One region of the Xenorhabdus poinarii G6 genome, then DNA from elsewhere that is predicted to be linked to it. Evidence: predicted binding sites of a transcription regulator. Region 1 holds the regulator's gene; each other region holds the start of a gene.

Region 1 (8,462 bases):
TTTATCTGGTACACGATGGTAAAGTCGGTGCTTTTCAAGGTGACCTGGAAGATTATCAACAATGGCTGACAGAACTCCAACGCCAGCAAGCACGCGACAGCCAGGAAAAAGCCAATATTGATACACCAAACACGTTAAATAATAGTGCACCAAATTACAGTGCCCAAGAGCGTAAAGATCAAAAACGGCGTGAAGCTGAATTTCGTAACCAAATTCAACCGTTACGTAAGCAACTCACCGCTATTGAAAAACAGATGGAAAAATTGGGCACTGAATTGGCTGAATTAGAAGAAAAACTCTCAGACAACACACTTTACGAACATGAGCGTAAAGCGGAATTAACCCAATGCCTGCATCAGCAAACACAAACAAAATCCAGGCTCGAAGATACCGAAATGGCATGGTTAGATATTCAGACGCAAATCGAGCAGATGACAGAAGCATTTAATGCTAGCCAATAAACGGTATTAGTCGTGGCTTGATCTGATAATAAAACCTTGCAAAGTTGAGAGTTACCGGTTTTGATATGAGTGTCTAAATTGCATACAAAACACAAGGTAACTCTCATACTTTATACTTACAACCCGATTATCAAACAACCAAAATCGTCTTCCCTTTTTACAGCAAAAAAATAAAAACTTGCAGACAGAAAGTGATATTACTCGTCATAAAATCCATAAAAATTGATCATTCACTTATGCCAGCAAATTATTTATCATTGAAAAATACTGAATATATACGTTCTCATTTTTCACTCCTTACTGAACGCGTTTTTATGATTTATACATTAGCAACCAATGTAGAAAAAATTTCCGCATCCTCACGCAGATGATCGTCGATTGATTTTCCCCAAACCACACCAAGATCAATTTTTTTATCTGTTTCAACAATTTCCAACAAGTTCATATAATAATCAGGAATCGAACTAATGATTCGCTTAGGCACAAAGGTGTAAAAATTATTTTTTGTAATCATCTCAATAATCAACATAATATCATTTGTTTTTAATAACAAATGCATATTATCACCAGTATAAATAGGAAAAACATTAAGATAGTCTGTTAACTCAACAGCTTCATTTTTCCCTGATGAATTAGCCGGTTTAATCTCATTCCCGAATTTACTGAACGCTATCTTAAATTTAGATATCAAGTTGCTTTTTTTCCTAAAAATAAACACTAACCTCTCTGTAAACGTCTTTTTCGGCTCTAACGAGGCAATAGAGGCCATAGGTATGACCGCAACATGCAACATCCCTGCATTCAATAAACTTAACTGCTGCTCAACAGATAACCCCGTCACTAATGCTAAAACAACATTCCCTTTATTCTCCACAAGTTGTTTCTCTATTTGAGTATAGTTGTGAATAGGGAAACATGAGCCGACATATAAATGCCTGACAACATCTTCTTTCGAATCAAAATGAACCTGACTTTTAAAGTGTTCATAGTGAGTTAAGAGCTTTCTGGCATTTTCCAACGTTTTCTGTCCGAAATCTGTCAATCTTGTTCCATTTGGCCCCCTTGTGAATAGTGAAGCACCAAGAATATCTTCCAACCCATGTATTTTCTTCGTCAAGGCCGGCTGAGAAAGATAAAGCCTTTCTGAAGCCTTATGATAATTAAGCGTCTCAGCCAAAACGATAAAAGCTTCAAGATTGCGTATATCCATGTTCTTTCGCCCAATGATTGTTAAATCGCTACAAAACATACAGATTCATGGTGATAGCATTTTCACTTAACGTTTTGCCAAAATTTCCTCTCGTCAACTGTAAAAATGTTAGTTAATAAGGTTTCAATAAGCAAAATATTTATTATTATGGCGCACTAATCACATTAAAAAATAATAACAAATGTAATTAATACAGCGTTTACATCTTACAATACTCATTAATATGACCTCTTGTTTTATGGTAACCGCTAAGAAAAAATGAAAAATCAGTTATCAGTTGATAACTTTTATTTATCAGCAATCCCCAACGAAAAAATCAAAAACCATAAAATAAAAAATATCATACTAAGAAACTATGGCGTAAATAATTTAATTATCAAACATAAAGAAAAAATATATAGCTGACCTACTCGTACAATGCAACCAATCACAGACAATTCCTGCTTATTTTATTATTTTCCTTTAGCTAATCTTTTATTTTTATCACCACATTTCAATTTACTCTTATTACGTGTTAATCAGAAATTAGGTTAATTAAAAACATGTCATTAAATATGAGTAATCACGATATTCACATCATAAAACGAGTATAATACAGACTAAAAATAGCACATTAGTAAATCATAGTACGCGTGATGGCTGGTTTTTCGTGTTGTTGTCACTGATAAAAATCCATTCCACATTATTCCAAGTTACGGCTATTTTTTATATCGGAATCGTCTGTATTAGGGATGATTTTGTGAAACCATTATGTTGAAACCTATGATCTAATCACAACACCGCATTAACATGCTTAACATTAGTCAATTTCATTTTAATGTTGCACTCAGAATTAATATCCATCATAAATAATCCTAAGATTTTTTTGATTGTCTATTTAATAAATTAAACTTGGTCATTCCAATATTATCTACGCTCAAGATCATCAGATGAGTTTTCGTGTTATCAACAGCAATGGGCGAAACATCATAAAACTCACAATCCCCATATTGAATACGTGACCCGATAAATATATTGGGGATCATCCCAATAATCTGTACGATAATCAGTTATTGATGTTCTCTTCCCGATCCCTAACCGGAAAAATGTCGCCAAAAACATAGCTGGAAAAAAATAATGAAAATCGATCTCAATCAGATGGTCACTGAAAGTCGCAATCCCGCCAGTACCAATATTGATACGTTATCCACGCTCGATATGTTACGTGTTATTAACGATGAAGATAAAAAAGTGGCTATCGCGGTCGAAAAAAATCTGCCAAAAATTGCCGAGTTAGTTGACACCATCGCCGAAAAATTTCGTCAGGGCGGCCGCTTGATCTACATTGGCGCCGGAACTTCCGGGCGTCTGGGCATTTTGGATGCCAGTGAATGCCCACCGACCTACGGTACAAAACCGGAGCAAGTCATCGGCCTCATTGCCGGAGGGCATCAGGCTATTTTGAACGCGGTCGAAAATGCAGAAGATAATAAGCAATTAGGCGTAAAGGATCTTCAAGAACACCACGTTAATCAAAAAGATATTGTGGTCGGGATCGCGGCCAGTGGTCGAACACCTTATGTCTTGGGCGCGATGGAATATGCCAAGTCAGTTGGTGCTACCGTCGCCGGTATCTGCTGCAATCCAGACAGCCCGATGGCACAATTGGCCGAGATTGCCATTATCCCCATAGTCGGCCCGGAAGTGGTAACAGGCTCTTCCCGTATGAAAGCAGGTACCGCACAAAAACTCATCTTAAATATGATCACAACAGGTGCCATGATCCGCACGGGAAAGGTGTATGGCAATTTGATGGTGGATGTGGAAGCCACTAATGCCAAATTGATCGAACGACAGAAAAATATTGTCATGACTGCCACCGAATGCAGCAAAGAGACCGCTGAGCAAGCTCTCAAAGACGGTAACGGTCATTGCAAGACTGCCATCGTTATGATTTTAGCGGGCGTCAGTGCCGAAGAAGCCGGCGCTTTATTGGCAAAACATCACGGGTTTATCCGGCCTGCCATCCCGCTAAACCGATGATCGCCACCCTTTTTAAAGGAGTTAAATCCCGATCACCCAAACCAGATTAAAGGCACACAAGCCGCCGTCAGGATACCCATTGTGATATTGAACATAAACCACGCACGGCGGCTTCCCAATAACTGCCCAATCAATGAACCGAGAACCAGCCAGATTGCACCAGCAAGTGCATTGGAGATTAACATCACAACGCTAATTGCTAAAATAGAGTAGCCATATAATGACCCCGGCAGGCTGTAACTACTGACGGCTCCCAATCCCATCAGCCATGCTTTCGGGTTCAGAAACTGTAACAACCAGCCCTGATAGATTTGGGTTGGTTTCCCTGTCAATTCTATGGTGTCCAATCGCTTGTAATGCGACATGGCTGTTTTCCAGGCCAGCCATAATAAATATAAGCATCCGAGCACCTTCAACCCCGTATGTATGGCCGGATAAAGCAGTAAAAGCGCAGCAACACCAAACGCAGACAGCAACAACATGGTCTGCATCCCCAGCATAATCCCCAGATAAAGTGGAATAGAACGACGAAGACCAAAATTCGCGCCTGATGATGTCAGCAACAAATTATTGGGGCCAGGCGTGACAGCAGAAATAAACATAAATGTACTGAGTGAAAAAAGCAGACTTGCGGTCATTGTTAGATTTCCCTAACCCAGAGTTGACATTTCCTGTCGAGAAAATAACAGTATGGCTTTCAGCACACAAGATGACTAAATCATGAAATCAATTCACGATGAATACGCATTTTTATCCTGTAAGGGGGTGAGCAATCCTCATCTGCAACCATTTTTGTCCCTTCCCGAATAGTTAGTGCCTCATTTTCAACACCATAACAACCTCATCAGGAGCAATAACAATGATTATCCCGTGGCAACAATTGGAAGCTGATACACTCCTCAATCTCATTGAAAGTTTTGTCTTACGGGAAGGTACTGACTACGGTGAACAGGAAAAAACACTTGAACAAAAAGTACAGGACATCAAACGTCAACTTGAACGAGGTGACGTTCTGCTGGTATGGTCTGAGTTACATGAAACCGTCAATATCATGCCCAAAGACATGCTCCGCCATGACATCTGACTTGTTCGGTTCACGCTAATAGACTGATTAAAATAATATAATCCATCAATTTGATTGATAAGGAGTTTTCATGTCTGTCAAACATCCTATCATTGCAATTACTGGCTCCAGTGGTGCGGGAACAACAACGACCAGTGTTGCCTTCCGCAAAATCTTCCAACAGCTTGGCGTCACCGCCGCACTGATAGAAGGGGATAGTTTTCACCGTTATACGCGCCCTGAAATGGACGCCGAGATCCGAAAAGCGAAAGAACAAGGCAGGCATATCAGCTATTTTGGGCCAGAAGCTAATGATTTCAGCACATTGGAAAAGACGTTCTTTGACTACGGGCAAACAGGAGAAGGCCGCTGGCGAAAATACCTTCATACCTATGATGAAGCTGTCCCTTATAACCAACTGCCGGGAACGTTTACACCGTGGGAATCCTTATCAACCAATACGGATATTCTGTTTTATGAGGGCCTACATGGCGGCGTTGTGACGCCGCAACACAGTGTCGCCAGCCATGTTGATTTACTGATTGGTGTTGTGCCTATCGTCAACCTGGAATGGATACAGAAACTGATCCGCGATACCACTGAACGTGGGCACTCCAGAGAAGCCGTTATGGATTCCGTGGTGCGCTCAATGGATGACTACATTCGTTATATCACACCGCAGTTTTCACGTACCCATATCAATTTCCAACGAGTTCCTACCGTTGACACTTCCAACCCTTTCTCTGCCAAGGCCATTCCTTCACTGGACGAAAGTTTTATCGTGATCCGTTTTCGTGGCTTAACCCAAATTGACTTTCCTTACTTACTGGCAATGCTTCAGGGTTCATTTATCTCCCGTATAGATACGCTGGTCGTTCCGGGTGGAAAACTGGGACTGGCCATGGAACTCATTATGGCACCACTGGTTAAACAGTTACTGGAAGGCAAAAAAATCGCATAGCCTGAGCAATATTCTATTTAAATAAAACAGGTAACAAAAATAACGTTACCCGTTTTATTTAAATAAATTAGTCATTTTTATAACAGTCAATCAGACGATAATAATCAAATTTCCGAAGATGAAAAAATTGATAAACAAAGTAACCTAAAGCATTATTGCTCAGTCAGTATCCATTTTTTGTTCTTAAATGAACGTATCTCTTTACCACCTTTTATAAACTTGCAAGCAATTTCACAAGCTGAATCGATACAAGAGAGACATAAATATTTTATTATGTAAAAATGGCACGACATACCCAGGCTGGCAAGATACATGATGAATTAAAAACAATATGTTAGCATTCTGACATTTTTTTAAATCATATAAAATTCTCGCTTGTCAGTTTTTCATCACATTAATATGTTAATCTACTGACTTTATAAGAAACAGCCTGAAGAGAAGCTACAGTTTCTCACATCATACAGGCAGGAATAACAACAGAGGATAAAGCGAATGGTTCTCGGCAAGCCACAAACAGACCCTACTCTTGAATGGTTTTTGTCACACTGCCATATTCACAAATATCCATCCAAGAGCACGCTCATTCATCAAGGTGAGAAAGCCGAAACACTTTACTATATTGTTAAAGGTTCGGTTGCGGTCCTAATAAAAGATGAAGAAGGCAAGGAAATGATCCTCTCCTATTTAAATCAAGGGGATTTCATTGGTGAACTTGGATTGTTTGAAGAGGGGCAAGAACGTACAGCATGGGTACGAGCCAAAAGTGCCTGTGAGGTAGCTGAAATTTCTTATAAGAAATTCCGCCAGTTAATTCAGGTTAACCCTGATATTCTGATGCGTTTATCTGCTCAAATGGCAAATCGCCTGCAAACAACTTCCGAAAAAGTGGGTAACCTGGCATTTCTGGACGTCACCGGCCGTATTGCCCAAACGTTGCTCAATTTGGCTAAACAGCCTGATGCAATGACCCACCCTGATGGTATGCAGATCAAAATCACACGTCAGGAAATTGGACAGATTGTGGGTTGCTCTCGTGAAACAGTTGGCCGTATCCTGAAAATGCTCGAGAATCAAAATCTGATCTCCGCACATGGTAAAACCATCGTTGTTTATGGAACACGTTAACTATTAGTTAACCTGAAACTCAGCCAGTGCAATCGGTGACATTCGCACTGGCTTTTTTGACTTATTGCTATTCACCCAACGGGATATCACCCTATTCAGCCGCATCGTACCTACCAAATCTCCGTTCCACGAAAATAAGGGTGGATAATGATATCTTATTAATATTTTAGGAAATTATTTAATAGCTCATGCCCTTGCTCACTCAGAATGCTTTCTGGGTGAAATTGCACGCCTTCCAGCGGTAAAGTGCGGTGACGTATTCCCATAATTTCATCCACATCACCATTACGCTGACTCCATGCCGTCACCTCAAATGAAGCAGGTAGCGTTTCTGCGGCAATCACCAGAGAGTGATAACGTGTGACAGTCAATGGATGATCTAATCCTTTAAATACCCCTTGTTGGCTATGGTGGAGCAGGCTGGTTTTTCCATGCATGACTTCACGAGCTTTAACCACACGGGCACCAAAAGCCTGGCCGATTGCCTGATGCCCCAGGCATACACCGAGGATGGGCAATTTACCTGCAAAATGTGAAATTGCTTGTAGCGAAATCCCTGCTTCATTTGGGGTACACGGCCCCGGAGAAATGACTAAATGTGTAGGTGCCAAATTTTCAATATCTTCAAGCTGTAACTCATCATTACGTTTAACCAGAACTTCTGTCCCTAACTCGCAAAAATATTGATATAAATTGAATGTAAAAGAATCGTAGTTATCTATTATGAGTAACATAGGAGTATATCCTACTGATTTTATAGTTTTATAAGTTGCCCTACCTCATCCGAGGCATTACATATTTTGTATTACGGTAAAATCAGGTAAAACAATATCACCGGCAACGGGGGGCTAATCATACCACAGAAGCATTTTTAAAATAGTGGTATGGAGAAACTACGGAGAACAGGGGGAGAGAAGAATAGACGATACCCAGATTATCTGGCTACCGTCTTCTGCCTGATCAGTTAAGGCTCAATGTTAGCAGACAAAATCACAATAGGCTTCACTGGCACATTTTGGTAAGGGCCAACATTTTCTGTTTTCGCTTGTGCAATTTTATCAACCACATCCATCCCTTTTACGACTTTCCCAAAAACGGCATAACCGAAATCACGCTGCCCGTGGTCAAGAAAAGCATTATCAGTCACATTAATAAAAAACTGACTGGTAGCACTGTCCTTATCTGCGGTACGCGCCATCGCAATCGTGCCACGCAGGTTACGCAAACCATTATCTGCTTCATTTTTGATTGGCGCTCTGGTGGGCTTTTGCTTCATTTCTTTTGTGAAGCCCCCTCCCTGAATCATAAAACCCGGGATAACACGATGAAAGATGGTGTTGTTATAAAATCCCTCATTGACATACTCAACGAAATTCTTGGTAGTCATTGGTGCCTTATTGCTATCTAACTCAAGCTCGATTTCACCCGCTGATGTCACCAGCTTTACGTGAGTTTCAGCAGCCCATGCCGGGACAGTTATTGCACTGATAGCACATGCCGTCACAAGCGACACAAAAATACGTTTAAACATTGATGATTCCTTTATTTTTGAGGTCAACAATACACTCATAACAACAAAACTGTTTAAGTTTAATTCCCAACGGAAGTAAGTTCCAAAGA
Region 2 (8,462 bases), 350 kb from region 1:
CTGATAACTGTTCCACCAATTATTTTGATCAAACTGAACCTGATCTTTCAACTGCCCATAGAACAAGCTGCAACGGCGTGCGGTATCAATTTTGCGGAAGGTCATCACATCTTCCATTAATTTATCCACACTGCGCACACCACTGCGGTTTTCACCGACAATAAAGATATTCGTATTGACGGGCAGGATGGAAAACAGATTCCGCAGTTGGAAACGCGCCTCTTGTTTGCTTTTTGGCCAGTAATAAATCAGCGTATCACAGTCTTGAATAAATGCGCTGTCTGCAACCAGGCCATACCAGGCATGATCACCCAGTTTGCGGATCAGCGATTGCCAATGGTGATATTGGTTAGTATGTACACGCACACTGGCCGCTTCAATTTCCGTTGCCAGGTCGTCTTGAAGATCACCGGCAAAGAGCAGATGATGAGCACGTAAATGCTCATGGTGGCGCAGGATCACTTCGCTGGCCGGGGTTAATACTGACATCTATGTATAGCTCCTTATAAATCTTTATCCAAACATAAGTATCAGTGAGCAGAACCGGGATGCCATGTTGATTGGCGCCGCGCTAAGCCCTCTGATAATATATTACCTGTTATTTTTTTATGGCAGATGGAATAAAACACGATGACAAAGCGTGACAGATTACTTTCCCAACTGGGGATCACCCAATGGGTTTTGCGTAGCCCAATGGCTTTGCAAGGTGAATTATCTGTCCTCATCCCTGATTCAACCCGTCTATTGATCATTAGCCACGATCACATCGACTTAAGTCATTCATTGTTTACTGACATTTTTACCGCCATGGGGATTGATGCCTCATCGGTATATTGCATCACGACAAAAGATGTTGAGTTACTTTTGGAATCAATCCACTGCCCATTTTGGCTGTTGGGCGTTGATATTACCTTATCAATACAAGGGATTTCTTTGAGAAGCCCAACATTAAATGACTTATCTCTTGATGGGAATGCAAAACGTGCTCTTTGGCAACAAATTTACCATTATGAAGAATATTTCTCTATTAATCCCCGTTGACCTTCCCAGCGCATTTCAGATAGAACAGGCCAGCCATGCGTTTCCGTGGAGTGAAAAAACGTTTTATTCCAATCAGGGAGAACGTTATATCAACTATAAAATAACGCAGAATGACCAGATTATCGGTTTTGCGATAACCCAATATGTGATGGATGAAGCCACCCTATTTAATATTGCTATTCATCCTGAACATCAATTACGAGGATATGGTAGAGCATTATTAACCCATCTCATCAATATATTGCCTGACAAGCAGATAAACACCTTGTGGCTTGAGGTGCGGCGTTCTAATCACGCCGCGATTCGTTTATATGAAGATTTAGGCTTCAATGAAGTCTCTGTCCGCAAGAATTACTACCCGACGGCGACGGGAAAGGAAGATGCCATTATTATGGCGTTGCCGTTATTGAGTGAATTCTGAACAGTATCACTGTTAAGCCGTCATTGAAACACTTTCTGCTGAGTAGAAAACGTTCAGTAGCGGTTTCGGCACATGCGCAATCATTGATTGTTTATAAATCCAAGTTCAGCGAAAATAACGGCCAATCACGATTAACAATATGACGGATTGGCATGGGAAGCACCAACAGGGGGGACTTCCCAAATGGTGTCAATCCGTGTACAGACTAGAAGATCCCAATTAATGTCAAATTCTCCCTTTCTGCAAGAAGTTGCGAAACGACGCACATTTGCCATCATTTCCCACCCCGATGCAGGTAAAACGACTATTACCGAAAAAGTATTACTGTTCGGACAGGCGATCCAGAAAGCGGGTACGGTAAAAGGGCGAGGCTCTAACCAACACGCCAAATCAGACTGGATGGAGATGGAAAAACAGCGTGGTATTTCCATTACCACTTCCGTCATGCAGTTTCCTTATGGCGATTGTCTGGTTAACTTACTGGATACCCCCGGACACGAAGACTTCTCTGAAGATACCTACCGTACGCTAACCGCGGTTGACTGTTGTTTGATGGTGATTGATGCCGCAAAAGGGGTTGAGGATCGTACCCGTAAGCTGATGGAAGTGACCCGCCTGCGCGATACACCGATCCTGACCTTCATGAACAAGCTTGACCGTGATATCCGTGATCCCATGGCGTTGATGGATGAAGTGGAAAATGAACTGAACATTGCCTGTAGTCCGATAACATGGCCGATCGGTTGTGGTAAGTCCTTCAAAGGGGTTTATCATCTCTATCTTGATGAAATTTATCTGTATCAGTCTGGTCAAGGGCATACGATCCAGGAAGTGCGGGCGATTAAAGGATTGGATAATCCAGAGCTAGATGCCGCTGTGGGCGAAGAGCTGGCAAATCAACTCCGTGAAGAGCTGGAGCTTGTCAAAGGTGCATCCCATGAATTCGAGCAAGACGCATTTTTACAGGGAGAGTTGACGCCTGTCTTTTTTGGTACGGCATTGGGTAACTTCGGTGTTGACCACATGCTGGATGGCCTTGTTCAATGGGCGCCAACGCCAATGCCGCGTCAGGCCGATGGGCGTGAAGTGACCGCCAACGAAGAAAAATTCACTGGTTTTGTTTTCAAAATCCAGGCCAATATGGATCCGAAGCACCGTGACCGTGTAGCCTTTTTACGGATTGTTTCTGGTCAATATGAGAAAGGCATGAAACTGCGTCAAGTCCGCATTAAGAAAGACGTCGTGATTTCTGATGCACTGACGTTTATGGCAGGCGACCGTTCGCATGTTGAACATGCCTATCCGGGGGATATTATCGGTCTGCACAATCATGGCACAATTCAGATTGGTGATACATTTACCCAGGGTGAAGAGCTGAAATTTACCGGTATCCCTAACTTTGCACCTGAATTATTCCGCCGTATCCGTCTGCGTGACCCGTTGAAGCAGAAGCAATTGCTGAAAGGTCTGGTTCAGTTATCAGAAGAAGGTGCGGTACAGGTCTTCCGTCCTCTGTCCAATAACGATCTGATCGTGGGGGCGGTAGGTGTCCTTCAGTTTGATGTTGTTGTTGCTCGCTTGAAGAGTGAATACAACGTTGAAGCACTGTATGAGCCTGTTAACGTAACGACGGCTCGCTGGGTTGAGTGTAGTGATGTGAAGAAACTGGAAGAGTTCAAGCGCAAGAATGAACAAAACCTGGCTCTCGATGGCGGTGAGAATCTCACTTACATTGCCCCCACAATGGTCAACTTGAATTTGACCCGTGAGCGCTACCCTGATGTTGTTTTCCGTAAGACCCGGGAACACTAATACGCTTTTCAGCCTCCGTTTTCTGAGCCAATAATATTCATTATTGGCTCGGATCACGGATAAATCCCGTCGTTTTTTCCTTTTCTATTTCTACGGTTTGAAATCTTATCGGATAAATCCGCATTCTATTTTTTCATGATGTAACGTAAATTTTATAAAAAAGTTATTTGAAACCATATACTGATAGATATTCATCGTGTGGATTGGCCTTAATGACAGCCATTGACTTTTAGAGGGGGAAACGTGGGAAAACATGTTCCAGTAACGTTGGGTAATATCGCACCGTTGGCTTATCACTCACACATAAAACCAGGAAAAATTGCACTGGTTTGTGAAGGAGGGGGGCAACGGGGAATTTTTACCGCGGGTGTTTTAGATGAATTTCTCCGTCTTAATTTTAATCCGTTTGAACTGTTTCTTGGGACATCGGCGGGAGCCCAAAACATTTCCGCCTACCTTTGCGGTCAGCGCGGTTATGCACGTAAAGTGATTAACCGTTATACCACCGATCCCGCCTTCTTTAATCCATTACGTTTTGTACGCGGCGGGCATCTCATCGATCTGGATTGGTATATTGAGACAATTTCTGCGCAATTGCCACTCAATATCCCTGTTGCAATGCGTCAGTTTGAGTCCGGGCGTGAATTCTATATGTGCGCTTGCCGTGCGGATAATTTTGAGCCGGTTTACCTGCATCCTGACGCTCAGAATTGGATGGATATTATCAAAGCGTCAAGTGCGATTCCGGGGTTTTACCGTAATGGGGTTACTCTGGATGATGTGGTTTACCAGGATGGCGGTATTGGCGATGCGATTCCTGTGCAGGAAGCCTATCGGCGCGGCGCGGATACGATTGTCGTGATTCGGACAGTTCCTTCACAACTTTATTATACCCCTCAGTGGATTAAGCGTATGAAGCGCTGGTTAGAGACCAGTAGCTTACAAAAAATGGTCAAGATGATCAGCCGTCATGCAGAAAGTTACCGCCGGACACATAAATTTATAAAAAACCCACCGAATGATGTCCAAATCTTTGAAATCTACCCGCCTGCTCCCTTAGCGACGATGGCTCTGGGAAGCAGTTTCAGCGCACTACATCAGGATTACCATTTGGGACGGCGTTGTGGACGGTATTTTCTGGCGACAATTGGCCATACTTTTGTAGAAAGAAAATTTGGGTATGAAGAATGTAAGAATTATGGAGTAAGCCGCATGAAGTTACATCCTGAGGAGGTCAAGCATCACTGTTTCCGAAGAAACCGTTTTCTGAACACCTGCGACACTTATCCGATAGTGGGATCGTCTGTATCTGATAGCATGGAACACGGACACACGACAGAAACCATGATGATGGACAACTCAGACAATAAGTAGATGTTTATTGATACACATTGCCATTTTGACTTTCCCCCTTTTGCGGGTGATGAAATAGCGAGCCTGGAACAAGCCAGACAAATGGGGGTGGAGAAAATAATCGTTCCCACGGTGAGCCACATGCACTTCCAGAGCGTTTCTGCGTTGGCTGAAACGTATTCTTCAATCTATGCGGCATTTGGTTTACACCCGCTCTATGTTGCTGAACACCAAGAAATGCATTTAGTGGCGTTGGATCAGAAACTACAGAAAAAAGAAGCTAAATGTGTCGCCGTGGGCGAAATTGGGCTTGATCTTTTCATGCCCGATCCGCAGTTTGAAAAGCAGAAAAGCCTGTTAGGTGCACAGCTAATGCTGGCGAAACAACATGAGTTACCCGTGATCCTCCACGCCAGAAAAAGTCATGATCAGTTGGCCGCGATGTTGAGAAAGCATAAGTTACCACGAACCGGGGTTATTCATGGTTTTTCAGGCAGTTTATCTCAGGCTCAAGCCTTTATTCGGCTGGGATTTTACATTGGCGTCGGAGGAACAATCACTTACGACAGGGCGCAAAAAACACGTCACACCATTTCACAATTACCTTTGTCATCGTTGGTCTTGGAAACGGATGCGCCTGACATGCCATTATCGGGGTTTCAGGGACAGCCTAACCGGCCAGAAAGGGTGGCACAGGTTTTTTCTGTATTGTGTCAACTGCGTCAAGAGCGGCCAGATGATATTGCCCGTCAAATTTATCAAAATAGTGTGACGTTATTCGCCATTGCCTGAGTGATGTTTGAGTACTTATTGGGACTGGCTCAAATTGATGGAGGACATTGTAAACATTAATAATGTTTAATTTATAAACCTTGCCTATTTATCCTCTTTTTCCCCTTTTTTTCCGTTAAATTATCTAATCCCACTGAAACTAAATGGATTTATGTGATTTAGATCTCATTTTTTGTGTTTATATTACTTTTTGCTGCAATAATTTGTGATGTTAGTTGCTTGTTCTTTTTTGGTACTAGGTATAATCGGCGCACACACAATGTCAGTAGGAATTTATAAAGTAACTGGCATATTTCTTTATTATTTATTCAGTGAACAGGGATTCTTCCAATGCAACTCCTTATGAGCCTGATCGGGATGGCAGTACTGATTTTTATCGCAGTGCTTTTCTCCAGTAACTATCGAGCCATTAAAATCCGTACTGTCCTGGGCGCCTTTCTGATTCAGGTCGCTATTGGGGCATTTGTACTTTACGTACCCGCCGGTAAAGACATTCTGATAGGAATGTCAAAAGGTGTTTCCAACGTGATTGGATATGGTCAAAAAGGGACTGATTTCATTTTTGGCGGACTGGTTTCCGACAAAATGTTTGAGTTGTTCGGTGGCAGCGGCTTTGTCTTTGCGCTGCGTGTTCTGCCTGTCATTGTCTTCTTCTCATCACTTATTGCCGTGTTGTATTACGTGGGCATTATGCAGCTCATGATCAAAATACTGGGTGGTGGATTACAGAAAGTATTGGGCACATCACGGACGGAATCGTTGTCTGCAACGGCGAATATTTTCGTAGGACATACTGAAGCCCCGCTGGTTGTGCGTCCTTATATTGCAACCATGACGCAGTCTGAATTGTTTGCGGTGATGTGTGGTGGCCTGGCGTCCGTCGCCGGTTCAGTCCTGGCAGGTTATGCATCAATGGGTGTTCCATTGGAATACTTGATCGCGGCTTCGTTTATGGCTGCGCCAGGTGGTTTGTTGTTTGCGAAGCTGATGGTGCCGGAAACAGAAAAAACGCACGATACTGCTGATGCGATGTCATTGGTTTCAGAGAACGAGCGTCCTGCCAATATTATCGATGCGGCGGCATCGGGTGCGTCATCGGGGATGCATCTGGCTTTGAACGTCGGTGCAATGCTGTTGGCCTTCACCGCGTTGATCGCTTTATTGAACGGCCTCTTAGGTGGCGTCGGCGGCTGGTTCGATTATCCTCAATTATCGATGGAACTGATTTTAGGCTGGGTTTTTGCCCCTATTGCTTACTTGATCGGGGTTCCCTGGCATGAAGCGACCATTGCCGGTTCTTTCATCGGGCAGAAAATCGTTGTCAATGAATTCGTGGCATTCATGAACTTTGGTGAATACCTGAAAGCGGATAATGTGGTTCAGGCTGCGGGCTTGCAAGTCCTTTCTGAACACACGAAAGCGATCATTTCTTTTGCCTTGTGTGGTTTCGCGAACTTGTCTTCTGTTGCGATCCTGTTGGGCGGCTTAGGCGGAATGGCGCCAAATCGCCGTGGTGATATCGCCCGTTTCGGCCTGAAAGCGGTATTAGCCGGTTCACTTTCTAACTTGATGAGTGCAACCATTGCAGGCTTCTTCCTCTCGTTGTAACACGCAGGGAATACCTATCCAATTGAATGCAGGTGAGATTTCTCACCTGCATTTGTTTTTCCTGCAAGCATTTAATGTGATTGATTTCACAATAAAATGATTTCAGTTGCAATCTTCATACATTTAGCGTGATTTTAAGCACAAATTGGTGTTCATTTACATGTTCAAATGATGGTGTGTAAAAAAAATTATAGCGCGGAGAGAGGGAACTCTGTTGTTGTCGTGGCTCATGGCTGTAGCAACATCTTCAAGGAACCAAGTCCGCTCACCAACAAATGAACGAGTTTGTGATTAAGATATAATGATTAAAGATTAATCACCTTCAAAAATCATCGTTCATGCAAAATAATCGTACAAAAGAATGAGTGAACTGATTCAGTCACGATAATCATACCGTTGGAGAGTTTTATGACCGATTTAACCGCTGCCGCTCAGCATGCGCTGAGTTTGATGGATTTAACGACACTGAATGATGACGATACAGATGAGACGGTAACCGCACTTTGTCGTCAGGCAAACAGCCCCGCAGGGCATACCGCCGCGATCTGTATTTACCCACGTTTTATTCCACTGGCACGTAAGGTATTACGTGAACAGGGAACGCCCGATATCCGCATTGCCACCGTAACCAACTTTCCGCATGGTAATGATGATATCGAGATTGCGCTGGCTGAAACTCGGGCAGCTATCGCTTATGGTGCTGATGAAGTGGATGTTGTTTTCCCTTATCGCGCTTTGATGGCGGGTGATGAGCAAGTTGGCTTTGATTTGGTTCACGCTTGTCAGGCGGTCTGTGCTGAATCTGGCGTCTGGCTGAAAGTCATTATTGAAACGGGTGAATTAAAAGAAGCCGCGTTGATCCGCAAAGCCGCTGAAATTTCCATTAAAGCGGGTGCTGATTTTATTAAAACCTCAACCGGTAAAGTGCCTGTTAATGCCACCCTGGAAAGTGCTGAAATTATGCTGAACGTCATTCGAGATATGAACGTAGGCAATCGCGTGGGTTTTAAACCCGCAGGCGGGGTACGTACCGCCGAAGAAGCAACACAATATCTGGCGCTGGCAGAGCGTATTATGGGAGAACAATGGATTAATGCCCGTCATTTCCGTTTTGGTGCATCCAGTTTGTTGAACAGCTTGCTGACGACACTGGGGTATCAGGGACAAAAACAGAGTAACGGTTATTGAGCACACTAATTATGCGTTGAATGTACGCTAAGATAGTGGGCATGACTGCCATTCTTTTCAGATAATCATGATTGGGAGGTAGCTTTGTTTCTGGCACAGGAAATTATCCGCAAAAAACGTGATGGTCACCCTTTGAATGAAGAGGAAATCCGCTTCTTTATTAACGGAGTTCGTGATAATACGGTTTCCGAAGGGCAGATAGCAGCACTGGCGATGACTATCTATTTCCATGATATGACAATGGAAG
Region 3 (8,462 bases), 170 kb from region 1:
ATCGCGATTGAAAATCATATTAATGAATTGCAGTGCAACTGTTATTACACTGCAATTAATAGGTTTTTTAATGACGTTTTCAGATCATTATTAGCTTGAATGAATCATTTTTTGCTTGTGTTTCTTTTCACTTAACATAACAAACAGAAGCAAAATAACCGAGAGGATACTACCGCCGATCATGACCGCAAAACCGCCATCCCAACCCAAAAAGTCAACGGTGTAACCGACAATAATGCTGGCCGCCACCGAGCCGCCCAGATAGCCGAACAGCCCGGTAAAACCTGCTGCTGTGCCTGCCGCTTTTTTCGGTGCCAGCTCCAGAGCATGCAGGCCAATCAGCATAACTGGACCATAAATCAGGAAACCGATGACCAGCATACAGAGCATATCGATATTCGGGTTACCCGCCGGGTTCAACCAGAAGACAATCGTTGCGATAGTGACGAGTACCATAAAGAATACGCCGGTTGCACCACGATTGCCTTTGAACACTTTGTCAGACATCCAGCCGCACAATAGCGTGCCCGGAATACCGGCATATTCATAGAGGAAGTAAGCCCAGGACGATTTATTTATGGCAAAGTGTTTGACTTCTTTCAGGTAAGTGGGTGACCAATCAAGAATACCGTAGCGCAGCAAGTAGACAAATACGTTGGCAAGAGCGATCATCCACAGCAATTTATTGGGCAAAATGTACTGCATGAAAATTTCTTTTGCCGTCAGTTCTTTTTCATTTTTTTCCGAATAATCAGGTGGATAGTCATTTTTGTATTCTTCAATTGGCGGTAAACCACACGATTGAGGTGTATCACGCATTAAGGCGAAAACGATGATGGCCACCAGGATCGCGGCAAATGCCGGCATATAGAACGCGGCTTTCCAGTCATTGAACCAGGCCATCCCCAACATGAACAGTAATGGAGGAACGCCTCCGCCAACGTTATGGGCACAGTTCCAGATAGAGACAATTTGACCGCGTTCTTTCTGTGACCACCAGTGAACCATGGTTCGGCCACAAGGAGGCCAGCCCATTCCCTGAAACCAACCGCAGAGGAACAGCATAACAAACATAATGGCAATGCTGGACGTAGCCCACGGCACAAACCCCATAAATAGCATCACTGCCGCTGCCATCAGCAAACCCGCGGGCAAGAAAACGCGTGGATTCGAGCGATCAGAAACGGACCCCATAATGAATTTCGAAAATCCGTAAGCAATTGAAATACCGGATAGCGCGAAACCAAGATCCCCTTTAGAAAACCCCTGATCGATTAGAGCCGGGATAGCCAGCGCAAAGTTTTTTCTGACCAGGTAGTAAGCTGCGTAGCCAAAGAATATCCCCATAAAAATTTGCCAGCGTAAACGACGATAGAGTGGATCTATTTCTGGTGCGGGCAACCGAGCCTGATGAGGCGACGGCTTAAAAATGCTTAACATGTTTTTTCTCCACGTGACTTCTGTCTGTATGAGTACATCACTGAGATTACACAGTGAATGTACGTGTAATTAACGAAAAGAATGGATTGTTTATTTTTTATATAGAATCGGCTAAAACAGCCTTATATTATTGAGCAATATCGCCGGCATAATAGCGATAATCTCTTAGGTCGGTGATTCTGAGTGATCCGGGGCTTTTTTAAAATATAATTTGATGGTATTAATGTGATATATATCACAATAACTGTCTTTGCCTGTCGTTTATTTAAATTTACTTTATGTTTTTTAACGAACAAAAGCGCATTCATTTTGGGGATATTTGGCTGATATCGTTACTATAGCGCGATATAAATGTGACTGATATAAATATTAATATATTAAATATAATTTAACCAATGGTGGGATGGCTTGCTGCCCGCTATTTTCAACAGGTTGTGTCATTTCTCTGATAGTATTATTGAAAATAATATTTAAAGTTATTAATATGAATTTATTTTTATTTACCTGCTTGGCGTTTTTTATAACGAAGCTATAAATAAAGTGTTTGAAATTAAATTTAAAAATAATAGATTTTACTACAAATGGTTATTCGTGCTCTGACCGCAGTCTTCAAGTAGGATGGATGACCATTTTGCTAAAAAATACAATAATATCAGTATATTGAGTTTTTGTTGTGGATTGTATTGGCGTAATACTCTCTGTCTTCCAATGAATAACTCAATATATTATATAAGTTGAACGTTTAATTAATAAAAAATTACTCATTAATATCTTTATTAAATTCGCAATTTTTCTGCAATTTACTTTTCTGATTCAGTGAATGTCAACATAAGGTATTTGAACATACTGCGTGTAGGCAACAACTGAAAGATAACGACTACCCGCACTGATGCCTCTATTCATCATAAAAAGTGATGAAATACATCAGGCTCAGAATGAGAACATCATTATGAATACTGACACACACAAGGCAATATTACACACAGCATTGACGACTGGGCAAAAAAACTCTCCGACTGTGGACACTGAATTTAATAGTCATATCAGTCAGATAACAGCAACGTTAGAACCGTGGTTTAAGAACGTCCCGGCCCGGCTATCGGAGGTGGCAAAAAGTATACCCAATGACGTTGCTGTCTCTGATCCATATGAGACGTTGACGTTTGGTGAATTGGATCAGCGCATAAAGCGTGCGGCACAGGTTTTACGCCATCACGGAGTCACAATGGGCAGCAATGTGGCGATTGCGGCTCAGCGGGGTATCTCATGGTTTGTCACTATGCAGGCAATCTGGCGAATTGGCGCGGTATATATCCCTTTGAATACCCTGATGCCGGAAAAACGGCTGAATGATATTCTCGCCAGCCTGCCGGAAAGTATTTTGGTTTCTGATGATACTGTGTCGGCGAGGCTACAGGCATCAACATACATTCCTATGGGGACGCTCCTGAATCAGGCCGTTCAGGTGGAAGTCGCAGAAGATATTGATATCCCGGCGTTGGGGGATCACCCTGCTTATGTGATGTTTACATCAGGCTCCACAGGATTGCCGAAAGCGGTACAAGTACAGCATGATAATCTAACCGCTTGTCTGTGCGCGTTTGGCCAGTTGTTGTCAATCCGTCAGCGTGACCATATGTTGGCGTTGACGACGTTCTCGTTTGATATCTCTGTTTTGGAACTGCTGCTGACCATCGTTCATGGCGGAAGTATCTACATTGCTTCAATTGATACTCAGCGTGACGCAATGGCATTGTCTGAAATCCTGGACGATCCACAATTCACTTACGTCCAGGCAACACCGGTGACCTGGTCAATGGCACTGAACGCTGGCTGGACGCCACGTCCAACGCTGGTCATGCTGTGCGGAGGTGAAGCGTTGTCACAGGATTTGGCAGACCGACTGACCGCCACGGGCAGCACACTATGGAATGTCTATGGCCCAACGGAAACGACTATCTGGTCAACCGCCTTCCGCATGAAAAAAGGCGATAAGGTCCAGTTGGGTGAGCCAATTCCAGGCACCAGTATTACGATTGTGGATAAACATCTGAAGCCGGTTTCCAAAGGAACCGTGGGAGAAATTCTCATCGGTGGATTGGGGGTCACCGCCGGTTATCGTAATAACCCAACGGAAACCGCCAAAAGGTACGTCCCCGATGTGACGCAAAAAGGGAAAAGAGCTTATCTGACAGGGGATATGGGGTGTATGCTTGAAGACGGCTCCCTTATTTACATGGGGAGACAAGATGATCAGGTGAAAGTGCGGGGATATCGCATCGAATTAGGTGAGATAGAAATTGCATTGAGAAAACAAAATGGTGTACAGGATGCCATTACCCGGGTTGCTGGCCGTGGTGATGTTGCCAAGATCCAAGCATTTGTCTTGTTTAATCCAAATCGGGTGGTGCCGGAGGATTGGGTGCATCAGACTCGGATTGCTCTCAGGGACGTCCTGCATGAAGCCTGGATACCGACTGAATATTACCGTATTCCTTATATTCCGCAGACAAGCAGTGGCAAAAGAGATAAAAAGCGATTGGAAGACGTGGCGGAACGATTAAAGGCCAGCTACGCCGTGGTACACCCACACACTGAAACAGAAAAATGCGTTTATCAGATTTGGTGTGGTTTACTGGCGACGGATGCATTTGGTATCACGGACGATTTCTTCCACATCGGGGGGCACTCTCTTCTGGTGACTCGTATGGTAGAACAGATTGAAAACGCGTTTGCAATGAGGCTGCCGATTTCTGCTATCTATGTAGAGCCGACAGTGGCCAGAATCGCCGCCATTTTGGATGAAATGATGACTGTAAGCCCGGCAAACTCTGCGCAGCCGGTAGGCACATATCACAGTGAAGTCTTAATTCGTCAGCATGCTGAGACACTCAGAAAAGAGGTTTATCTGCAAGATGAGATACGTTCTGATGGGTTAGCTCATGCCCATTGGTATCAGCCAGACAACGTATTACTGACAGGTGCGACGGGATATCTTGGGTTGCATTTACTGGAGCAATTATTGAAACAAACGTCCGCCAGAGTGATTTGCTTATGCCGTGCACCGGATGAAGAGCATGCTCGTGAAAGGATCAAGGCCGGACTTAAACATTACCAGATTGACGTCGGTAACCGCCTTGATCGCGTCGATTTTGTTATTGGTGATTTGGGACAACCGCATTTTGGGTTATTGCCGGGCGCGTGGGCACAATTGGCCGAACAGATTGATGTTATTTACCACAATGGGGCATGGGTTAATTTCATCTATCCTTATAGCGCCCTGAAACGCACTAACGTTGAGGGAACTCGGACCGTTCTGGCGCTGGCGTGTACTGCGCGTTTGAAACATGTTCACTATGTCTCTTCCGTGAACGCGCTGTTTGCTACCGAATCACCTCGTCCCTATCTGGAAGATGATCGCGCCATGAGTGAGCCGATACGTGATCCTTCCGGTTATTCGGGCAGCAAATGGGTTTCGGAGGGGATCATTAATCTTGCCCGTCACAGAGGTGTGCCCGTGAGCATTTATCGGCCAGGGTTGATCCTCGGGCATACCCGAACAGGTGCGGCACAGAGGAATGATTATCTGCTTGCCTCCCTTAAGGGGTATTTAGCCATGGGGTTTTACCCTGACCATGCGCTATTACTTGATATTACACCGGTTGATTATGTGGCGGCTTCACTGGTGCATCTCTCTAAGCAACCGGCGTCCAATGGAAAATACTTTAACCTGTTTAACCCTGAGCCAATCACTATCCGGCAATTTTTCGACTGGGTACGGGATTTTGGTTATATCCTTGATCCTGTCCCCTTCGATGAGGGGAAAGATAAGATCCTGGCGCTGGATGATACGCATCCATTGTATCCCTTGAGCCCCCTGATCAGGGAGATGACAGAAAGACCTTATCGTGCGCTCGATCCGGCTTATCTTGATGAAATCCAGCCTGAACTGGAACTGAAAAATACGCTGGCGGGATTAGCGGGAAGCGGTATCCGTTGCCCGGCAATGACCGCTGAGTATATTCATCAGGTATTACGCTATCTGATTCGGACCGGGTTCTTACCGGCTGCGCTTTCAGAACGTTTTAAGCAGCAGGTGGTAGGCTGGAACAGCTAACTGAAACCAACCAGCGAGAGATTGCTGGCTGATATTGTCAAGTAAATGCTGGGCATGTTCCGGTGGGACATGCCCATCTTTCGGCTGTTTAATACAGCCAATCTTTGCCTATGCGATCGGCGGCTAAAATGGCGGCGTAAACTTGCTCAGGTGTGACAGCAAATGGCATATTATGTATGGTTTCACCTTCGGCACAGCTTGCGATGGCAACTTGCATGATTTTTTGATTCAGTTTTTCATTATCACGTAAACCCAATTGCTCCAGTGTGACAGGCAAACCGACTTGGACACAGAAATCGAGCACCGTTTCCAATTCTTCACTGGCGCTATTTTCCAAGATCAATTGTGCCAGCGTCCCAAAGGCCACTTTTTCACCATGGTAGAGGTGATGGCACTCTTCCAGTACGGTAAAGCCATTGTGGATGGCGTGGGCTGCCGCCAAGCCCGCACTTTCAAAACCGATACCACTGAGATAAGTATTTGCCTCAACAATATTTTCCACTGCGGGTGTACTGACGTCCGCTTCGACGGCCAGTTTTGCTTTGTAACCTTCTGCCAGTAAAGTCTCATAACACAGTTTTGCCAGCGCTAAACCGGTGGTGGAGGTTGCCCCGCCAGCCATGGTAGGTTTATGAGCGATACTGCTAGCCCGTGCTTCAAAATAGGTCGCGAGGGCATCCCCCATACCTGCGACAAACAGACGAACCGGCGCCTTGGCAATGATATTGGTATCCATCAGCACGATATCGGGGTTTTGCGGGAAAAATTGATAACTGTCGAATTCACCGAGTTCAGTGTAGAGGACAGACAGGGCACTGATTGGTGCATCTGTTGAGGCGAGGGTAGGTGAAATAATCACCGGGATTTTGGCATCGTGTGCAACAGCTTTGGCCGTATCAAGTGTTTTTCCGCCTCCGATCCCGATAACGGCCTGGCATTGATGCTCCAATAGAATGGCCGATAAGCGATGGATCTCATTGCGGCTGCATTCACCGTTGAACAGTTCAAAATAACTCGTCACATCGTGCTCGTCTAAGCTTTTACTAACGGTATCCCCAATCAGGTTCATGACAAAATTATCAGCGATCACGAAGACATGGTCCGCAAGCATTTTGGTATATTGGCCAATGTGAGATAACGCACCGGGCCCCTGAATATATTTGGATGGAGACTGGATCACTTTTAGCATAAGAGATATTCCTTCTTCACTGGATACTAGGCATGGAGTGTCACAATACTGGATACTGGCATGGCGCAGGTGACAGACCGTTTTCATACTCAAGTCTGTGCCTACCTGCCCGTCAACACTATACGGCAAAATAGGTTGATAAATTATGAGCAAAAGCAGGAATTAGGTGATTCGAGAAGGGAAAGATCAGGAAGTAGCACAAATGGTGCCAAATTGGTCAGTGAAAGGACAAGAGAGAGAAAATTCCCCCTAAGCAGGGGGAATCAGCATTAAATTTTGGCCAGCGTTTTCGCTGTTGTCTGATGGAAAAAAAATTTCAGAATTAAATTCAGCAGAATGCCATAAGCAGGCAGGAAGAAAAGCATGCAGATGAATAACTTGAAAGCATAATCCACACAAGCAATTTCTACCCAATGCGTCGCCATGAAGACATCAGTGCTGTGATAAAACGCGATAAAGAAAAAAGCCATCGTATCAAGCATGTTGCCAAAAAACATGGCGGCAGCCGGTGCTATCCACCAGCGGCTTTTTTGGCGCAGACGATTGAAGACACCGACATCCAATATCTGGCCGAGCACGTAAGCCATAAAACTGGCGGTCGCAATCCGGGCGACAAAGACATTAAAGGTTGCCAATATTGCGAACCCCTGCCATGTCCCCTGGAAAAACAGCGCCGAAATCAGATAAGAGATCAACAATGCGGGTAGCATAACAGAAAGGATGATCCGGCGAGCCAAAGGCGCACCATAAATACGCACCGTCAGATCAGTAGCTAAAAAGATAAAGGGAAATGTAAATGCTCCCCAAGTGGTATGAAAACCAAAAATGGAGATGGGGAGTTGCACCAAATAGTTACTGGAAGTGATGATCAGAATATGGAAAAGTGAAAGCCAAATTAAGGCTGCCGCTCGCTGTTGCGCAGTCAATTGAAACATATTGTACCTTTTTGGTGGATGGGGTGAGGGAACCCAAAAAATCAACGTAGTTAAACGATTAATGCACCTGAAAATCAGATGGTTAGATCATACGCGCGTTGATGAATAAAAGTAAAGTACAGTGATTGGCGATAGTTTGTAATATAATTCATCCCCATCGTATTGTTTGAAGCTACAGAGATTGTTATGTCCGATGTTTTTGCCAACCCTGACAAAACGCTTGATACGTTGGGGCTACGCTGCCCGGAGCCAGTAATGATGGTGCGCAAAACCGTCCGCCATATGGCTGCTGGTCAGACATTGTTGATTATTGCCGATGATCCGGCAACAACCCGTGATATTCCGGGGTTTTGTCGTTTTATGGATCATGCCCTGATCGCTAAGGAAACAGGGCAAGCCCCTTATCGCTACCTGCTCAGAAAAAATGAAGCGTCTGCCTAATCGCGCCGTTTAACCGATAGAAAGACGTCATTTTGACCGCTTCTCAAGAATGGGGGTGGACTTGCTGGCAGAAAAAAGAAACTGTGCTACGCTTGAAATATGGCATTGAGTTCATTATCACCTCGCTGGATGCCATACTTCCTTTTTCCTTTAATAGCATTTGGCATTGCTTATGCAGTGGTCATTTTGAAAAGGTGCATCGTATTAACCTGCACCTTTTCGTTTATTTATTCCTTTTGTGACATTTCATTATGGCTTCTGCGATTTGACGCGCAATAACCGAACTGCGTTCGCTGTGACTAGCGCAGTAGCGCCTGAATCGGCCAGAACCGCCATCCAT

The links. Region 1 encodes CRP, which controls carbon source genes, mostly activating them, when cyclic AMP is high. Its sites were predicted from a motif close to ATGTGANNNNNNTCACAT; they were not measured.
Region 2: a site for CRP is predicted at 5,571-5,588, ahead of XPG1_RS12820 (NupC/NupG family nucleoside CNT transporter). Genes of this name have one in related genera too.
Region 3: a site for CRP is predicted at 1,664-1,681, ahead of glpT (glycerol-3-phosphate transporter). Genes of this name have one in related genera too.

The regions. Positions count from the first base shown of each region.
Region 1 is NZ_FO704551.1:3,111,815-3,120,276, forward strand. It holds gene XPG1_RS14365 (ABC transporter ATP-binding protein) at 1-461, shown strand, start outside; gene XPG1_RS14370 (LysR family transcriptional regulator) at 781-1,671, opposite strand; gene murQ (N-acetylmuramic acid 6-phosphate etherase) at 2,788-3,693, shown strand; gene XPG1_RS14380 (LysE family translocator) at 3,726-4,331, opposite strand; gene XPG1_RS14385 (YheU family protein) at 4,553-4,777, shown strand; gene XPG1_RS14390 (phosphoribulokinase) at 4,848-5,717, shown strand; gene crp (cAMP-activated global transcriptional regulator CRP) at 6,210-6,842, shown strand; gene XPG1_RS14400 (aminodeoxychorismate synthase component II) at 7,001-7,576, opposite strand; gene ppiA (peptidylprolyl isomerase A) at 7,807-8,373, opposite strand.
Region 2 is NZ_FO704551.1:2,765,112-2,773,573, reverse strand. It holds gene rsmC (16S rRNA (guanine(1207)-N(2))-methyltransferase RsmC) at 1-489, opposite strand, end outside; gene XPG1_RS12845 (DNA polymerase III subunit psi) at 631-1,041, shown strand; gene rimI (ribosomal protein S18-alanine N-acetyltransferase) at 1,010-1,462, shown strand; gene prfC (peptide chain release factor 3) at 1,685-3,274, shown strand; gene XPG1_RS12830 (patatin-like phospholipase family protein) at 3,518-4,648, shown strand; gene XPG1_RS12825 (TatD family hydrolase) at 4,649-5,419, shown strand; gene XPG1_RS12820 (NupC/NupG family nucleoside CNT transporter) at 5,762-7,027, shown strand; gene deoC (deoxyribose-phosphate aldolase) at 7,436-8,215, shown strand; gene deoA (thymidine phosphorylase) at 8,300-8,462, shown strand, end outside.
Region 3 is NZ_FO704551.1:2,945,896-2,954,357, reverse strand. It holds gene glpT (glycerol-3-phosphate transporter) at 91-1,440, opposite strand; gene XPG1_RS13705 (amino acid adenylation domain-containing protein) at 2,390-5,557, shown strand; gene XPG1_RS13700 (glycerol dehydrogenase) at 5,646-6,746, opposite strand; gene XPG1_RS13690 (7-cyano-7-deazaguanine/7-aminomethyl-7-deazaguanine transporter) at 7,016-7,681, opposite strand; gene tusA (sulfurtransferase TusA) at 7,868-8,122, shown strand; gene XPG1_RS13680 (zinc/cadmium/mercury/lead-transporting ATPase) at 8,372-8,462, opposite strand, start outside.